4 regions of the Bacillus sp. NPDC093026 genome follow, and region 3 is predicted to be linked to each of the others. Evidence: riboswitches for the same ligand, from Rfam matches in the RefSeq annotation. Region 3 holds a riboswitch; each other region holds the start of a gene.
What was found. Region 3 has a riboswitch for S-adenosylmethionine ahead of ACIQCE_RS05555 (5-methyltetrahydropteroyltriglutamate--homocysteine S-methyltransferase). Riboswitches for the same ligand answer to the same signal wherever they lie in the genome.
Positions count from the first base shown of each region.

Region 1: it holds a riboswitch for S-adenosylmethionine, as region 3 does, so the genes downstream of both, mtnW (2,3-diketo-5-methylthiopentyl-1-phosphate enolase) here and ACIQCE_RS05555 (5-methyltetrahydropteroyltriglutamate--homocysteine S-methyltransferase) in region 3, are expected to answer to the same signal.
Region 2: it holds a riboswitch for S-adenosylmethionine, as region 3 does, so the genes downstream of both, ACIQCE_RS01985 (DUF2292 domain-containing protein) here and ACIQCE_RS05555 (5-methyltetrahydropteroyltriglutamate--homocysteine S-methyltransferase) in region 3, are expected to answer to the same signal.
Region 4: it holds a riboswitch for S-adenosylmethionine, as region 3 does, so the genes downstream of both, ACIQCE_RS03875 (bifunctional homocysteine S-methyltransferase/methylenetetrahydrofolate reductase) here and ACIQCE_RS05555 (5-methyltetrahydropteroyltriglutamate--homocysteine S-methyltransferase) in region 3, are expected to answer to the same signal.

Region 1 covers NZ_JBIVPN010000001.1:588,898-593,479, reverse strand. The annotation lists gene mtnK (S-methyl-5-thioribose kinase) at 1-723, opposite strand, end outside; SAM riboswitch class I at 805-964, opposite strand; gene ACIQCE_RS03005 (pyridoxal phosphate-dependent aminotransferase) at 1,128-2,318, shown strand; SAM riboswitch class I at 2,363-2,464, shown strand; gene mtnW (2,3-diketo-5-methylthiopentyl-1-phosphate enolase) at 2,564-3,781, shown strand; gene ACIQCE_RS02995 (2-hydroxy-3-keto-5-methylthiopentenyl-1-phosphate phosphatase) at 3,782-4,477, shown strand; gene ACIQCE_RS02990 (methylthioribulose 1-phosphate dehydratase) at 4,441-4,582, shown strand, end outside.
Region 2 covers NZ_JBIVPN010000001.1:393,227-397,808, forward strand. The annotation lists gene sat (sulfate adenylyltransferase) at 1-352, opposite strand, end outside; gene ACIQCE_RS01975 (sulfate permease) at 409-1,473, opposite strand; gene ACIQCE_RS01980 (phosphoadenylyl-sulfate reductase) at 1,487-2,188, opposite strand; gene ACIQCE_RS01985 (DUF2292 domain-containing protein) at 2,232-2,336, opposite strand; SAM riboswitch class I at 2,454-2,559, opposite strand; gene pyrE (orotate phosphoribosyltransferase) at 2,702-3,340, opposite strand; gene pyrF (orotidine-5'-phosphate decarboxylase) at 3,321-4,052, opposite strand; gene ACIQCE_RS02000 (dihydroorotate dehydrogenase) at 4,024-4,582, opposite strand, start outside.
Region 3 covers NZ_JBIVPN010000002.1:133,244-137,825, reverse strand. The annotation lists gene ACIQCE_RS05565 (hypothetical protein) at 105-242, opposite strand; gene pepT (peptidase T) at 466-1,698, shown strand; SAM riboswitch class I at 2,442-2,556, shown strand; gene ACIQCE_RS05555 (5-methyltetrahydropteroyltriglutamate--homocysteine S-methyltransferase) at 2,639-3,760, shown strand; gene ACIQCE_RS05550 (energy-coupling factor transporter transmembrane component T family protein) at 4,053-4,582, opposite strand, start outside.
Region 4 covers NZ_JBIVPN010000001.1:753,269-757,850, forward strand. The annotation lists gene ACIQCE_RS03860 (DegV family protein) at 1-83, shown strand, start outside; gene ACIQCE_RS03865 (CvfB family protein) at 320-1,168, opposite strand; gene ACIQCE_RS03870 (YajQ family cyclic di-GMP-binding protein) at 1,407-1,898, shown strand; SAM riboswitch class I at 1,980-2,098, shown strand; gene ACIQCE_RS03875 (bifunctional homocysteine S-methyltransferase/methylenetetrahydrofolate reductase) at 2,177-4,048, shown strand; gene ACIQCE_RS03880 (hypothetical protein) at 4,002-4,166, shown strand; gene ACIQCE_RS03885 (IucA/IucC family protein) at 4,236-4,582, opposite strand, start outside.

The sequences.
Region 1 (4,582 bases), on a different contig from region 3:
GCTCGCAAATATACTGCCTGTATGAAGATCTCCATGGACAAGTGTTTCAGCCGAGGTCAAAAAGATTCGCTTCAGCTCTGCTGCTTTGGCCTGCAATTCTAAATCTGCCCATAGTTTTTCAACTTCTTCTCTTAACTCCTCTTCAAAGTCATTTGTTTCACTATTGAAGAAAGGGTCCGTAAAGACAAGCTTTTCTGTTATGTCACAAAGATCTGGGTTTGTGAATTGCTTAACATACTGTTTTTTGATTTTAGGATTTGTTGCAAAGTCAGATGTATAAAAAAGCGTTTTACCTAAAAATTCTCCAACATGATCTGATAAGTGCGGATAGTTTTTTCCGGCAATTAGCCCTTTTCTGACGATTTCTAGGTGTGAAAGGTCTTCCATTGCAGTGACAGCAAGAGTTGTATCAGAATAATAGACTTCTGGTACAAGATGTGGTACGTATTCAGATTGTTTAATGAGCGCGGCACTTTCAATTCTTGCGCGATCTAATGTAAGTGGCCAGCTTTCCCCAACGACCTTTGCGTAAGGTAAGGCCTGCTTGAGAATGAGTCCTTTTTGATGTTTGTGATCAAAGATATGAAAGACATAATTTAAATTTCCGTCGCCAATTTCAGTACATGTCAAATGGCTGCTTTCCTGTATTAAACCTAGTCTAATGGCAAGTGCAATAGCCGAGCTCTCTGTTAATTCTTCGTATGATGCCGTAAGTGTTACCAATTGCTTCCCCTCCAAATCATATAAAAAACCTCTTTCTCCCGAGAGAAAGAGGCTTGATAGTGATCTATGTGTTCAAAGCCCCTCTTATCTCTCAGCACATACGTCTGATGGAATTAGCACCGTGCCCTACAAGACAATTGTCTTGGCGCTTATATTGCTACGCCCCACTTCACAATGGTATTAACGGTCGGTTGCTGTTGGGGTCAAAAGGCCAATTCCCTCGCCCAACTCTCGATAAGAGAAATCAATATGTAATTGTTCAATTCATGTACGCATTTCTTAATTCAAGATATTATCAGAGCGACTCTTCGCATGTCAATCTTTTTTCAAAATTGCTTTACAATTCATAAAACAATCCATTACAGTGAGTGTATTGTCATGTAACTTGAATAGAAGGTGAAAATATGGAATTCCAACAATCAGATGTTTTGAAAAAATTGCCTGAACAGTTTTTTGCTTCGCTCGTTCAAAAAGTCCAAAAGAAACTTCAGGCTGGGGCAGATGTGATTAATTTAGGACAGGGAAATCCTGATCAGCCGACACCGCCGCATATTGTCAAAGCAATGCAAGCAGCGGTAGAGAAGCCAGAGAATCACCAATACTCCTCATTTCGTGGAACAGCGAAGCTAAAGAAGGCGGCCGCTGCATTTTATCTAAGAGAATATGGCGTCACGCTAGATCCTGAGACTGAGATTGCAATTTTATTTGGCGGTAAGGCGGGACTTGTTGAGTTGCCACAATGTTTACTGAATCCTGGAGATACTGTGCTAGTCCCAGACCCAGGCTACCCTGATTATTGGTCAGGCGTAGTGCTCGCTGGAGCTGAAATGGTCACAATGCCACTTCTTGAAGAAAATGATTTTTTGCCTAATTATGATCTATTGTCAAAAGATCATAAGGAAAAAGCAAAATTGATGTACTTAAATTATCCAAACAATCCGACTGGCGCTATTGCAAGTCGTGCGTTCTTTGAAAAAACCATTCATCTAGCGAAAGATCACAATATTTGTGTTGTCCATGATTTTGCTTATGGCGCCATCGGATTTGATGGAGAAAAGCCAATCAGCTTTTTACAAACGGACGGAGCAAAAGAGACGGGGATTGAAATCTATACATTTTCAAAAACTTATAATATGGCAGGCTGGCGAGTTGGTTTTGCAGCAGGAAATCCATCTGTAATAGAAGCCATTGAGCTTTTTCAGGACCATATGTTTGTTTCACTTTTTAAGGCGACTCAAGATGCAGCGGCAGAGGCTCTATTAAGTGATCAAACCTGTGTGCAAGTGCAAAATGATCGATACGAGAAAAGACGAAATACATGGATTAATGCAATCAGAGAGATCGGCTGGGAGGTACGTGCACCAAGGGGCTCTTTTTTTGCATGGTTAAAGGTGCCTGAAGGTTATACATCTGAATCCTTTTCTGACTTGTTATTAGAGAAAGTGCATGTTGCAGTTGCGCCGGGAAATGGCTTTGGTCTTCATGGTGAAGGCTATGTCAGAGTCGGGCTTTTGACAAGTGAGGAGCGGTTAAAGGAAGCAGCTAAACGGATTGCTTCATTGCGTCTATTTGAAAAAAAGTCATTGACAACATAAAAAAACGATGCGATAATTCAGGCAATATGTAAGAAAATTGAATATTCTTATCAAGAGTAGGCAGAGGGACTAGCCCAATGAAGCCCGGCAACCGACTTCCAAGAAGCACGGTGCTAATTCTTGCAGCAGGCGCTGAGAGATAAGATTCAGATGAATGAAACGAAACCTCTTTATGGCGCTACCCTAGCACTTGAAGAGGTTTTTTTATTGAACATATAGAGGACGCGATAGAAAGGGGATTCCTAGTGAGTGAATTACTAGCAACATATGTATTAACACACCAAGAGGATGAACAAATTGACCAGAAAGCAGAGCAAATCGCACTTGGATTAACGGTCGGATCATGGACGGATTTGCCGCAATTAAAGAAGGATCAACTAAAAAAACATAAAGGCCGCGTGATCGAAGTAAAGGAAAAATCTGTGCGAGAAAATGGTCTTGTTCAATCAGAAGTGACAATTGGTTATCCTGAAGCCAATTTTTCGACTGATTTACCAGCCGTTTTGACGACTATTTTTGGGAAGCTTTCACTTGATGGGAAAGTGAAGCTTGCCGACATAGAATTTTCGACAGCGTTTAAGCGAAGCCTACCTGGACCGGTGTTTGGAATTGAGGGCATACGAAGCAAACTGAATGCTTTTGAACGACCGCTTTTAATGAGTATTTTTAAAGGTGTGATCGGTCGTGATATGCAGGATTTAAAAGAACAGCTTCGTTTGCAGGCTTTAGGCGGTGTTGACTTAATCAAAGATGACGAAATTTTATTTGAAAACCCATTGACGCCATTTGAAGAACGTATCAAAGAAGGAAAAAAGATCCTAAATGAAACGTATGAAGAGACAGGACGCCGCACGCTTTATGCAGTCAATTTAACTGGCAGAACCTTTGACTTGAGAGATCGAGCTCGAAAAGCAGTTGAACTTGGAGCAGATGCGCTATTATTCAATGTATTTGCTTACGGACTTGATGTGATGCAGAGCTTAGCGGAAGACCAAGAGATTCATGTCCCCATCATGGCGCATCCAGCGGTGAGCGGTGCATTTACATCATCTCCTGAATATGGATTCTCGCATTCTCTTCTTTTAGGTAAATTAAATCGATATGCTGGTGCCGATTTTAGTCTTTTTCCATCTCCTTATGGGTCAGTCGCACTTCCGAAAGAAGATGCACGAGGCATCTATGAAGCTTGCGTGAAAGAGGACACTGTTCAAAAAACATTCCCTGTTCCATCAGCGGGTATTCATCCAGGAATGGTGCCGCTATTAATCAGAGATTTTGGGTTAGATCATGTGATCAATGCAGGCGGAGGTATCCATGGACATCCGCGCGGAGCCATCGGTGGAGGAAAAGCATTTAGATCAATGATCGCCGCTGTTTTAAGTGGTGAGCCAATAGAAGAGAAGGCGTCATCTTGTCAAGATTTAAAAGCAGCACTTGATCTTTGGGGAAGGGTAGCAGATTAAATGAAAAAGCCAATTGTATGTTGTGATTTTGACGGTACGATTACAACAAATGATAATATTATTCGCATTATGAAGCAGTTTGCTCCAAGTGAATGGGCGCAGCTGAAAGATGGCGTCCTGTCAAAGGAGATCACGATCAAAGAAGGCGTCGGACGCATGTTTCGTTTATTGAATAGTGAGCAGAAGGAAGCCATTCAGTCGTTTATTCTACATGATACAAACATTCGAGAAGGCTTCGAACAATTTGTCGCTTATTTAAAAAAAGCAGAGATACCCTTTTATGTCTTAAGCGGCGGTATGGACTTTTTTGTGTATCCTGTACTCGAAGGCATTGTGGAAAAAGAACACATTTATTGTAATCACGCGTCGTTTAAGGAAAAGAACATTCAAATTGAATGGCCTCATGCCTGTGATTCACAATGTCAAAATGGTTGTGGCTGCTGTAAGCCATCGATTATTCGAAAGCTCGCACATGAGAATGATTTCATTGTCGTGATTGGAGATTCAGTGACAGATATTGAGGCAGCAAAATGTGCTGATCTGACGTTTGCTCGTGATTATTTGCTGAATGAATGTAGAAATCTAGGCCTCATACATAAAGAATATGAAACATTTGTTGATGTAAAAGCGCAATTTGTTCAAATAAAGGAAGTGAAAAAATGGCAGATGCAAAGAGCAAACGGTGGCAAGAGCTAGCTGATGTCAAACGTGAACTGGCAGCAAGAGACTGGTTTTACGGAACAAGCGGCAATTTATCTATTAAGGTGTCGGATGAGCCAATGACTTTTTTGGTGACGGCAA
Region 2 (4,582 bases), on a different contig from region 3:
TTTCCTTATCTGGCGTGTATTGATCTTCCACCTCAAGTATCCCGTAAACTGTTCCATTGTAAGATAAACGGACGATATCTCCCTTACGAATTTCCGCTGCCTTTTCCTTTGTGACTGGAAGAGTAATAGGAAGAGACCAAACAACACCACTTGCTAGTCTCATGTCGCTCACAACGGCTTCATAATCGGCTTTTGTTAAAAAGCCTTCAATTGGACTATACCCGCCGATTGCAATCAGTTCAAGGTCTGCAAAAGAGATCGTATCCAGTTCGATTTCCTTCTCTGCTGTGCTTAAATCATATTCTTCATTTACTCGATTAATTAATACGCCACCATGTGGTGTTAAACTCATTTGTTCATCTTCCTCTCAATGTTCAAGTTATTAGATGTTAATAGTCAGATTTATCGTTAAATGCCGCCGCCTTGTTCATGGATGGAGTTGCTTTCATTTTTGACTGCCTTCATCAGACTTAATGCGCCGAGTGAAGCAAATAACACACTCATCATGATAAAGATAGAATAATAGTCTCCTTTTAAGAAAAAGCTTACCAGCAAATAAGACAAGCTGAGTGATAAGAATGGAGAAACAACCCAGACTTTCAGCATCTTTTTCACGACATGTTTATGAAAAATGTTCGGTCCACCCTTTGCCATCCCAAGACCAATAATTGATGAAGAGGTGATTTGGGTAAGTGGTACAGGCAAGCCGAAAATAGAGCTCACAATGACAAGTCCAGCACCGGTACTAGAGAGTAAGATGCCTTCACCTGTTTGATATCGTGTGATTTTCTTACCATTTGTTTCAAGTACTCTCCTACCGAGTAAAAGTGCACCAAGCGCGACAAATATCCCCCCGTAAAGTGTACCTTGCCCTACTGACAGGACCCCTGATGCCACTAGCGGACCTACAGCATTGGCAACATTGTTCATACCAGCTGAAAAAGCCTCTAGAAAGCCACTGATGATTAAAGCGATAGAAAGAATGCCGACACCTTTTTTAGATAATGTGTGTTTTGGGAACAGTCTGATGATTTTGATCACAGTAAACGTGAAAGCAAAAGCAATGAGTGGAATAATGATCCAAAATGCGACGATCACTAAAATGGATTTTACAAACAATACTTTGTATGCCACGGCAACACCAACAACAGCTCCAACCGTTACTTCACTTGTGGATAGCGGGATGGCCATCAGATTCGCAATAAATAATGATAATGCAGCGGAACCAATGATAATGCAAACAATTTCAAGTGTAATCACAGATTCTGGCATAATACCAGAACTGATGGTTTTGACAACTTCACCGCCGCCAATCACTGAACCTGCTAAAATACCTCCAGCACAAACGATGAGTGCATAAAGCGGTTTTTGAATCGCTCCTGATCCATACGCAATTCCCATAGAAGCTGCTGCTCCGCTTGCGCCAATATTTAAAGCAAAGAATAAACTAAATAAAATTGCAGCGATTTCCATTAATTATGCTCCCTTATTCATGTAATCCGCACTCCGTCTTTGCTGTTCCAGCCCATCTTCCAGAACGCAGATCATCTGCAGTGAAGGCTGGTTGTGTACATGGTGCACAGCCAATACTTGGGTATCCTCGATCATGTAGCGGATTATAAGCAAGTTCCTGCTTTGATGCATATCTCCATATATCTTTCCAAGTCCAGTGGATGAGCGGACACACTTTTACTGATTGGAATTTATCATCCTTATTTAAAAAGTTTGTACCTGCTCTTTTTGGTGACTGCTCTCTTCTTAAGCCAGAAAGCCAAGCCGGATAGCCTGATAATGCTTCTTGCAAGGGAATGACCTTCCGCATATGGCAACAGCTTTGAGGATTTGTTTCCCACAGTTTGTCACCATGCTGTTCATTCTGCTGTTCAACTGTCAGATCAGGTGTTTTCATCACAATATCTAATCCAGGGTATCTTTCCTTCACCGCATCAATTGTCTCGTAAGTCTCTTTGAAATGTAGTCCTGTATCTAAAAAGACAATTCTCGCATCTTTTTTGACTTTAGCGATTAAATCAATCAAGACAATGCCTTCTATACCGAAGCTACATGCATAAACGAGCTGATCACCATAATGACCGTACGCCCATTTCAGCACAGATAGGGCTCCTTTATACATATCGTCCTCTTGAAATGTAATGGACGGCTCTTGCCAATTTTCATAAGTTAACATTGTTTCTCCCCTTCCGGAGTATTGCTCATATTGCTATAGCGCACTACTTCAATCTGATTTTTTCATTTTTCTCTACTTGAATTATTTGACCGTCTTGAACAATCAATGTGATTGAACCGAATTTCATATCTCCAATCAATTCTTGCATGTTTTTCACTAAGTCTTCATCCTGGTTTTGTTTCACTTCCATCTCCTCTTCCTCCTCACCATTAAAAATAAAAAAACTTTCTTTCAATCCGAAAGAAAGACGAGGAAGCTCACGATTTCCTTATCTTTCAAAATAGAATCATTTTGCAGGAAGTAGCACCTTGCTCAGGATAGCAGGTTGCTGGGTTTCATCGGGCCAGTCCCTCCACCTCTCTGGATAAGAGTTTTAATTTGTATTAAATATTAACACAATTCAAACAAAAGTCAACCCGACTTTATTGATAGGATTAGTTTTTATTCACATTTGGGTCTATTTTACTATTTTAAACCCACATGAAAAAAGCCGTGCATCTGGGCACAGCATTGTTAGAGCGTCTCTTCCATCCAAGATTCAGAGGAAGGGTCTTGTCTCCAGCGTTTAAGTTTATTCATAGCAGATGGCTCGATGGCTCTTAGCTCAAGCGCCGCATCTGTCAACGCATCATAGTCTGTCAGTGTGACATATGGAATGTCTTTTTCCGCAAAAGCAGCAACTGCTTTTGGCAATCCATATGTGAAAATGGCCGCAACTCCAAGCACTTCACAGCCCTCATCTTGAAGGGCGGCGACAACTTCAAGGACGCTCCCTCCAGTTGAAATGAGATCTTCTACGACAACAACCTTTTGACCAGTCGTTACCGCTCCTTCGATCTGATTTCCTTTTCCATGTGCTTTTGGCTTATTTCTCACATAACACATAGGCAAATTTAGACGATCTGCCACCAATGCCGCATGCGGGATTCCGGCCGTTGCAGTACCGGCTATCACTTCTGCTCCCTCAAAATAAGTTTGAATGAGATCTTTAAGTCCTTCAGCGATGTCATTTCTGACGTTAGGGTACGATAATGTCAGGCGATTATCGCAGTAAATCGGTGATTTAATACCGCTTGCCCACGTGAATGGTGCATCTGGTTTTAAGGAGACGGCTTTGATTTGTAATAAATGTTTAGCAATTTTCGTTTTCATACGGCTGTCTCTCCCACTCTTTGATCATTTGATGATAGGCTGCAATTGGATTTGCTGCTTTGGTGATCGATCTCCCCACAACAATTTGTGAAACACCTTGTTCTTTTGCAAAAGCAGGTGTGGCTACACGCTTTTGGTCATCGGTTTGATCATTTGGCAAACGAATACCTGGTGTGACGGTGAGAAAGGATGGTGAGATATGCTCATGAATGGCCTTTGATTCATGTACAGAGCACACAACACCGTCTAGTCCGCTCTCGTATGCCATTTGTCCGTAATGAAGCACGGTCTCCTCAAGTGGACGATCAATGAGTATTTCTTTTTTCATGATGTCTTCTGACGTACTTGTGAGCTGAGTCACTGCAATAATGTTCGGTCTACTTTGTCCAGCTGATGTTCCGCTTTCAAGACCCTCTACCGCTGCTTGCATCATTCTTTTTCCGCCTGCAGCATGGACATTAACCAAATCCACCCCAAGTGCTGCAAGCCGGTTCATGGCTTTTTGAACCGTTGTTGGAATGTCATGTAATTTCAAGTCAAGGAAAATACGGCAATTTTTTTGTTTCAGTGTTTCAATTATGGCAGGACCTTCTTGGTAAAAAAGCTCCATGCCAACCTTCACAAATAATGGCTTCCCTTCAAATAGATCTAAAAAGGCAAGCGCCTCGCTCCCTGATGGAAAATCAAGTGCGATGATTGGCAAATGCTTCATGCTTCCAGCTCCTTCCGATACATTCCTCTACTGATGAATAACCATGAGCCGCCAGAACTTTAGGCAGATCTTCAATGATTTCTGGACAAACGAATGGATTCACGAAATTGGCTGTTCCAACAGCTACAGCACTTGCGCCTGCCAGTAGGAATTCAAGCACATCTTCTGCATGTTGAACCCCGCCCATCCCAATAATCGGGATACGAACAGCCTGACTGACTTCATATACCATTCGAATGGCGACAGGTTTTACTGCTGGACCTGATAATCCGCCTGTTTTATTTGCAAGAATGGGCTTCCCTGTTTTTAAATCAAGCCGCATGCCAATTAAAGTGTTAATCATGGTGAGTCCATCCGCACCAGCCGATTCAATTGCTTTTGCAATTTCAACAATATTGGCCACATTTGGTGACAGTTTCACGTAAACAGGAACAGCCGAGACTTCCTTCACTGCTTTTGTTAATGTCTCAGCCATCTTCGCATCAGTACCGAAAGCGATCCCGCCTGTCTTCACATTGGGACAAGATATA
Region 3 (4,582 bases):
TGCTTTCACACCTTACCCGCTAGCTCAAATGCTTTTTTCCCTTAATCCACTACAGCATGAATCCGGGTCCTTTCAAAACACCGCAATGTTACATGCCATAGTCTTTATATCCCTTCTTCTCTTTTCCTCTCGTCTTTTTCGCTCAAGCTCTTCCCATTCTCGAATTTCCGCTTCGACTGCCGAATCTCTTCAGCCGCTTCCTGAAACTTTTGAGTGAGCGCAAGCGTTTGACTTGAATCCAACTTTCGCACCCCTTTCCCAATTTAACGTACAAATGGATGATTTTATATGTTCTCATTATAAATAAAAAGACACCAAAAAAATCACTCTAAAAAACCATTCAGCACATCACCTAATCAAAGTAGGCCTTTTTCCTCTCTATTTTCCAGTGAAAACCTTTCTTGTTATGAAGCGCATTCAAGACATGATAAAATGGTGGTATTCTACAAAAGGAGTGACGTATAGATGAGAGAGGAAATGATTGAACGTTTCACAAACTATGTGAAAGTTGATACCCAGTCTGATGCAAATCAAGAAAGTTGCCCATCCACTGAAGGACAATTGAACTTAGCTAGACAGCTTGTCGATGAAATGAAAGCAATCGGGATTCAAGAAGTGACAATGGATGAGAACGGTTATGTCATGGGAACAATACCATCCAATACAGATAAAGAAGTACCGACCATTGGCTTCCTAGCTCATATCGACACAGCGACGGACTTCACCGGTAAGAATGTGAAACCACAGATTCATGAGAACTATCAGGGCGGCGACATCACGTTAAATGAAGAGCTACATATCGTTTTATCTCCAAAACAGTTTCCTAATTTACAAAAGTACCAAGGACATACGATCATTACCACTGATGGCACAACCTTGCTTGGTGCAGATAACAAGGCGGGCATTGCAGAGATTATGACCGCCATGCATTACCTCATTCAGCATCCAGAGATCAAGCATGGCAAGATTCGAGTTGCCTTCACACCGGATGAAGAAATCGGAAGGGGACCGCACAAGTTTGATGTCGATGCATTTGGCGCTTCCTATGCTTATACGATTGATGGCGGACCGCTTGGAGAGCTTCAATATGAAAGCTTCAACGCAGCAGGTGCGAAAGTGTCCATTCAAGGAAACAACGTCCATCCAGGAACAGCGAAAAACAAGATGGTCAGTGCTGCTAAAATCGGGATGCTTTTTCACAACAAGCTTCCTTCTGATGAATCTCCAGAGTATACAGAGGGGTATGAAGGCTTTTTCCACTTGACGAAGTTTGTGGGAGAAGTGGAAGAAGCAGAGCTACAGTATATTATTCGAGATTTTGATAAAGAAACATTCAACAATCGCAAAGCACTCTTTGAAAAGATTGCAAATGACTTAAGAGCTGTCTACGGCGAAAAGAGCATCACGCTCAAGATTCAGGATCAATATTATAATATGAAAGAAAAAATTGAGCCGGTGAAACATATTGTGGATATCGCCTATGAAGCGATGGAAAACCTATCAGTGACACCTATTATTGAACCAATTCGCGGCGGAACAGACGGCTCTCAGCTTTCATACAAAGGACTTCCAACACCAAATATCTTTACAGGCGGAGAGAACTTCCACGGCAAATATGAATTTATCTCTGTTGAAAATATGCTCAAAGCAACAGAAGTCATCGTAGAAATAGCGCGTTTATTTGAAGAAAAAGCATAAAATATGTTTACAACCGTTCCTGTTCGGGAACGGTTTTTTAATAAAAGTTTACAATTTTCTGAAACTTTTATGACACTGATTCGTACTAATAAAGACAACCCCAGAAAAATTCTTCTTGACGAATGAAATAATTGGAAATATAATAGTTAAAAACAACCAGTATTTTATACCTAAATTAGCAGATGTACTAAACCAAAAGAACTAAGTCACTTCTGCTTTTTATTTTCAGTTATAAACATCACTCACCCTGTCTATACTTAAAGAATAGGATGAATTGGAGGAATGTCATATGATCATTTTGTTCATTATCGCTTCACTTTGTTGCTACTTACTTTTCTCTTTCAAAAAAGATAACCGCACCCAAAAACGAAAAAATGCAGATCTCTCGGAGTTTGAAATCTTTCGTATCCGCCGCCATTACAATGGCAAACGCCAACACCCTTTAAACAATGCACCCAAACAAGTATAGAGTAAAGAAAGAGTCTCCCACGTGGCTCTTTTCAGATAATGGACAAAGGGCTAAATAAGTATCATTTTAGCCCTTTGTTTTCTTTTTAGCGTGACCTGAAAACCTGAAGTCTGGATGATTGCCGTCAGTATCACGATCTCACGGCTTCTGCGTCGGACTAGCCGGTGTCCTCATTGCTGATTGATTCATGTAGAAAAATAAATTGAAAAATCATTGACTTTTCCTCAAAAAGGTTGAATAATTGTGTTTATTAAGAAAATTGAATCAAAAGGTAACCTTATTAAGAGTGGTGGAGGGACTGGCCCTGCGAAACCCGGCAACCGCTGTTCCTTGGAACAGAATGGTGCTAATTCCTTAAACAAGCATATGTGCTTGTTTGAAGATAAGGCAGAGATCTTACAGTATATGATGCTCTTCCTTATCAAAGGAAGGGCTTTTTTATTTTGAACTCAAGGAAAGAAGGGATTCACTATGACTAAAGTGCAAACAACCGGAAAGAAAACAAAAAAACCGCCGTTTCGCGCAGATCAAGTAGGCAGTTTGCTTCGATCTAACCGCATTAAAGAAGCACGCCGGCAAAGAACAGCCGGTACGCTGACAGCAGATCAGCTTCGGCAAATTGAAAATGAAGAAATCACACGAATTGTTGAAAAACAAAAAGAGATTGGGCTAGAGGTTGTCACAGATGGAGAGTTCAGACGTGCTTGGTGGCATTTTGATTTCCTTGAAGGGCTTGATGGAGTCGAAGGCTTTGAAGCAGATCAGGGCATTCAATTCCACAACACAACAACAAAAGCACGAGGCATTAAAGTGACGGACAAAATTGACTTTACAGATCATCCGATGCTAGAGGATTATCGTTTTCTTCACAGCATTGCAGGTAACCATACGGCTAAAATGACCATCCCAAGCCCAAATATGCTCTTTTTCCGTGGGAAGCTAGAAGAAGGTGTGTACGACCATTTAGATGATTTCCACCATGATGTCGCACAAGCCTATAAAAAAGCAATTCACGCCTTCTATGATGCTGGCTGTCGCTACTTACAATTAGACGATACTGCATGGGCTGTGTTCTTTTCTGAAAAAGGTCATGAACAAATTAAAGCCTTTGGTCGTGAGGCAGATGAGCTCCGTGAGTCGTTTGCTAAAACAATCAATGAGGCCGTTGCTGATCGTCCAGACGATTTAGTCGTCACTATGCACATTTGCCGTGGTAATTTCAAATCAACTTGGGCGGCTGAAGGTGGTTATGAGGCGGCGGCAGAAACGATCTTTGATGGTTTAGACTTGGATGGTCTTTTCCTCGAGTTCGACGATGAGCGTTCAGGTGGGTTCGAGCCCCTTCGATATGTCAAAAATCCAAACCTTCAAATCGTTCTTGGACTTGTGACATCAAAGTACGGTGAGCTTGAGCCTGCTGAACAAATCAAAAAGCGAATCGAAGAAGCGACTCAATATGTGAACATCAACCAAATTTGTCTGAGTCCACAATGCGGATTCGCTTCCACTGAAGAAGGAAATCTGTTGACAGAAGAACAGCAATGGGAAAAGTTGCGCCATGTAATCGAGATTGCTGACCAAGTGTGGGAATAGGTTGATCTACTTAAAACCTGATACAACCAAGAAAAGGACCGCTTACGGTTCTTTCTTTTCTTTGATAAAGTTGTTTGATTATATTTCTTCGTGGTAAAGTGAAAATATAAATATTTACCAATTTATCCAAAACGAAAGGCGACATCAATTAAGTTTAAAAATATTAACTCTCACTCTAATACCGTCAGTTCTTTATATGATCTATTACAGCCTGCAATGTGTACTAATATCAACCAAATGACCTAAGACATATAAAAAGCCCACATTCTATTAAAAGATTGTGGGTGTGTTTTTAAAAAAAGAGCATACATAATAGGACACTGACCACTATGAATAAAAGATACATATAGTCGATCCAGGATGTGCTGATGACATGATAATACGTTCGCTCCCTCGTCCCTGTGAAGCCTCTTGCTTCCATCGCAATGGCAATGCGTTCTGACTTTCGTACACCTTGTGTAAAAAGGGGCACTGCATAGCGAATAAAGGCCTTCCAGCCGCTTTTTTGCTTGTATCCTCTAATTTTATGTGCAACCTTCATTTGTTTCAATTCACTTTGAAACAAAGGGATAAAGCGAAAACCAGCGAGCATACCATACGCCCATTTTGGTGAAAGTCGACATTGATGAATCAAACTCATCATAAAAGCAGTCAAATCGGTCGTTGACGTAAAAAGGAGACCAAATGTAACAAAGCCAAGCATTCTGAAAGATATGGTCAGTCCATTTCTTAGACTCTCCTCTGTCATATGAAACCATGCCCACTTCCAGACAGTATGATCCCCCTTGCCAAAAGCCGCCATCATCCAAAACACTAGAATGA
Region 4 (4,582 bases), on a different contig from region 3:
ATATCAATATCATTGGTGCAGCCGTTGGGTCTCATTCAGGACCTGGAACGCTTGCAATCTTTTTTACAGGCAACCCATCATAAAAGCACCCTTCCCTATATACGTAGGGGAGACCCTAGTCTGTCAGCATGACGCCAATCCGCTACATATTTGATTTCGGTCGTTCTTCCTGTTGATTGCTGCATGAGGCGAGCACAATCATCCACACACTCCTTTTATCAACTTACTCTTTTTTATCGGATTTCGGTGATGTTGTTTCAATGATAAGTGGAAAAATCAGGCTGTCGAGAAAATCTCGACAGCCTGAGTGAGCAACTGCTCACTTTTTCTCATATGTCCAGCCTTCTTTTTGATCAATTAGACCATTTTTCATCAAGTGACCTAATGCTCGTTTAAAAGCGGCCTTACTCATTTGAAATCTTTCGCGAATATCATCTGGGTCACTTTTGTCCCAATAGGGCATCGCACCATTTCTGTTTCTCATATAAGTTAAGATCTGTTCTGCATCAACTGATAATGCGTCCTGTTTTCTAGGAAGGAGAGATACGTTAACGGTTCCATCCTCTTTCACTGCAATGACACGACCTGTGACAGTAGATCCTAGTCTTGGTTCTTCCTTCCGTTCTGTGCGATGGATAAACCCTCTAATTCCTGTATCTGTAAGCATAAAGGAGCCTGTCGCAATCAAGCGGTAAATCGTCCCTGTTATGTCTTTGTTCATAATGGTATTAGGTGCTTCGGTAAACAGCTTACTGATGATATCTTCTGTGGCTGGTTTTGCGAACAATCTCCCGTAGCTTGTGACTTTCAGCATACAGTACAGCCGGTCTCCTTTTTTGGGCCATGCTTCTTCAAAAGGCGGGAGGTGTTCTGTTGCCACAAGTGCATCCTTTGATAACCCGACATCAACAAATACGCCCATATCCTCTACAACATCAACGACTTCAACCCAGCCGTATGTATGTGCGTTAATAATAGGCTTTTTCATTGTAGCTGCTAGTCTCTCTTCATGATCTACATATAGATAGACATCCACTTCATCTCTATCTTCAATATCTTCTGTGATCTCACTACGATGTAAGAGGACAGAATCTTCGCCATCTGTCAAAAAGTATCCATACTCCATCTCTTTCTCTATTTGCAAGGTCAATTGCTCACCTGGTCTCATGTTCTCTTCCTTCCTATCTGCCCATAAAGAGCATTCGTTCATCATTTGATTTCACTTTATTCTACTATACTTCTTAGCACATGAACATCTCTAGTTCTGTTAGCTAAAGTGGACAATCCGTAGGTGATTTATACAGAAAGAGCTTGAGCTCATTGACCTATCAATACGCTAACGTTTCTTCTATCCCCATTTGCATGATAAGATAGACGCAATATCTAATACTTGGAGGTCATGAGTCATGGCAAAAGAAAGTTCGTTTGACATTGTATCGAAGATCGAATTACCAGAGGTGCAAAACGCCATTCAAGCAGCTTTAAAAGAAATCAAAAACCGTTATGATTACAAAGGAAGTAAAAGTGATATTTCATTAGAGAAAGAAGAGCTCGTGCTCATCTCTGACGATGACTTCAAGCTAGAGCAGCTAAAAGATGTGCTTGTGTCAAAACTCATTAAACGAAATGTACCGACAAAAAATATCGACTACGGCAAAACCGAGCATGCACTTGGCGGGACTGTACGTCAACGTGCAAAACTGATTAGCGGAATTGATAAAGACAATGCTAAAAAAATCAACACACTCATTAAGCAATCTGGTCTCAAGGTGAAATCTCAATTCCAAGATGATCAAGTGCGTGTGACAGGGGAAAATAAGGATGATTTACAGGAAGTCATTTCACTTATTCGCAAAGCTGATTTGCCGATTGATGTCCAATTTATAAATTTTCGATAAATTTTAAATTTTCCATTGATTATTTCCGATTTTTTCGATACAGTTAATGGAAGTTCAATTCATTGACAGATTCATATTGTTTTCTTATCAAGAGAGGCAGAGGGACTGGCCCTGTGAAGCCTCAGCAACCGGTGTAATAGACAAACACTTTCTATAACCAAGGTGCTAAATCCAGCAAGCTACTGCTTGGAAGATAAGGAGAAGAATTACGATACTTTCAAAAAGTCTTCTTCTTATCAGAAGGCTTTTTTTGTTACATAGAAATAAGGAGGAATACAATGGGCCTATTACAAGATTTACAAAACCGCGTGCTGATTGCTGATGGAGCAATGGGAACACTTTTATATTCTTATGGAATTGATCGCTGCTTTGAAGAATTAAATCTATCAAAGGAAGATGAAGTCAAAAGGGTACATGAGGCGTACGTACAGGCGGGAGCTGACATCATCCAAACGAACACGTATGGAGCGAATTATATTAAACTATCCCGCTACGGTTTAGAAGAAGAAACGAAACGTATCAATACAAAAGCTATGCAAATTGCCAAAGCAGCCGCAGGCTCTGCTTATGTACTCGGAACGATTGGCGGCATTCGAACGTTTAACAAAAATGCATACTCCATTGAGGAAATTAAACGAAGCTTTAGAGAGCAGTTGTATCTTCTATTAAATGAACAGCCTGACGGACTATTACTCGAAACCTATTACGACCTCGAAGAAGCAAAGGCGGTTCTACACATCGCACGCAAAGAAACGGAACTCCCTATTGTCATGAACGTATCCATGCACGAACAAGGTGTCCTGCAAGATGGAACGCCGCTCCATGACGGTTTATCTGAATTATCCTCTCTTGGAGCTGATGTCGTCGGAATTAACTGCAGACTAGGTCCCTATCATATGATTCAGGCACTCGAAGGTGTGCCACTTTTTGAAAATTCTTATTTATCTGTCTATCCAAACAGCAGTCTCCCATCTCTTGAAAAAGGTAGACTTGTCTATGATACAGATAATGATTATTTTCGAAAGAGTGCACTAGAGTTTAGAAATCAAGGTGCCCGTATTATTGGTGGCTGTTGCGGAACGACCCCTCAGCATATCCGAGCCATGGCGGAAGCTGTAAAAGATTTAGCGCCGATCACAGAAAAAGAAGTCAAAATTTTAAAAGAAGAAAGCATTTCACTCCAAGATCAACGCACAGAACCTGGGCTTGACGAGCTTGCCATTCAAAAGCGGTCAATCATCGTGGAACTGGACCCGCCAAAGAAGCTCAACTTTGAAAAATTTCTTAATGCTGCGAAAGAATTAAAGAAAGCAGGCATTGATGCTCTGACGCTAGCTGATAATTCCCTTGCCACCCCGCGCATTAGCAATGTGGCATGCGGCGCTTTGCTGAAGCAGCAACTCGATATGCGTTCACTTGTTCATATTACTTGTCGAGATCGCAATTTAATCGGATTGCAATCACATTTGATGGGACTTGATACACTTGGATTAACCGATATTTTAGCGATTACAGGCGACCCTTCAAAAATCGGTGACTTCCCAGGAGCAACGTCTGTTTATGATTTAACGTCCTTTGATCTGATCCGTCTGATTAAACAATTTAATGAAGGACTCTCCTTCTCAGGCAAACCGCTTGGTAAAAAGACCAATTTTTCCGTGGCAGGAGCGTTTAATCCAAATGTTCGTCATATCGATAAAGCCGTCAAACGCCTTGAGAAAAAAGTAGAATACGGTGCTGATTATTTCATCTCACAGCCAGTTTATTCAGAGGAACAGCTTGTGAAAATTCATGAGGAAATCCGTCACCTCGATCAACCGATTTACATCGGCATTATGCCTTTAACAAGTAGCCGAAATGCAGAATTTATTCACCATGAAATCCCAGGCATCAAGCTGTCTGACTCGATTCGTGACATCATGGCAAAAGCAGGGGATGACAAGGAAAAACAGCGAACAGAAGGGTTAGCGATTGCCCGCTCTTTAATAGACGCTGCTTGTGATCTGTTTAATGGCATTTATTTAATTACACCTTTCCTTCGATCAGATTTAACAGCAGAACTGACGACTTACATTCACCAGAAAGATAAGGGGGCAAAAGCACATGTCAACTATCACGGAACAGCTAAAGAAACGAATTCTCGTCTTTGATGGAAATGCTGTTTGGTCACCACCTAGTCTTACAAGGAAAAGTGAAAAATTATTAGCTGAACAACATCTTCTCAATGAAGGCAGAGAGAAAAATTGGTTTGCCCTGTTTTTGTGTTAATAATAGTCGAACCTCCTTTGAATGGAGGTTCTTGAAAGCTGTAGACACCATTCGTCTACAGCTCTTTCATTATTTTTCGCCTACAGATGATAGGACGTGTGCAAGCGCATTTGTTACTTTCCCATGCTCTGACGCATGTGGGCGATCGTCTCCATCTCCATAGCCATAATCAATCATTCGATTACGGTTTAAACAAAGCTTTGTTAGCTGAGGCTGGAAAAGGTCAAATAATGCAAAACGTTCTTTTAGTTGCGGGAATTGCTGCTGATAATCTAGAATTTCTTCTGCAAGCAAACGCCAAAGAGCGGTTTCTTCTAGTAGCTGATGGTTTTCTAAAACATTTGACACGTAACGCAGGTTACAAATAAACAGTCCTGTAAAGATAAATTGCACTAAACCTTCTGGGGGTTCACTTC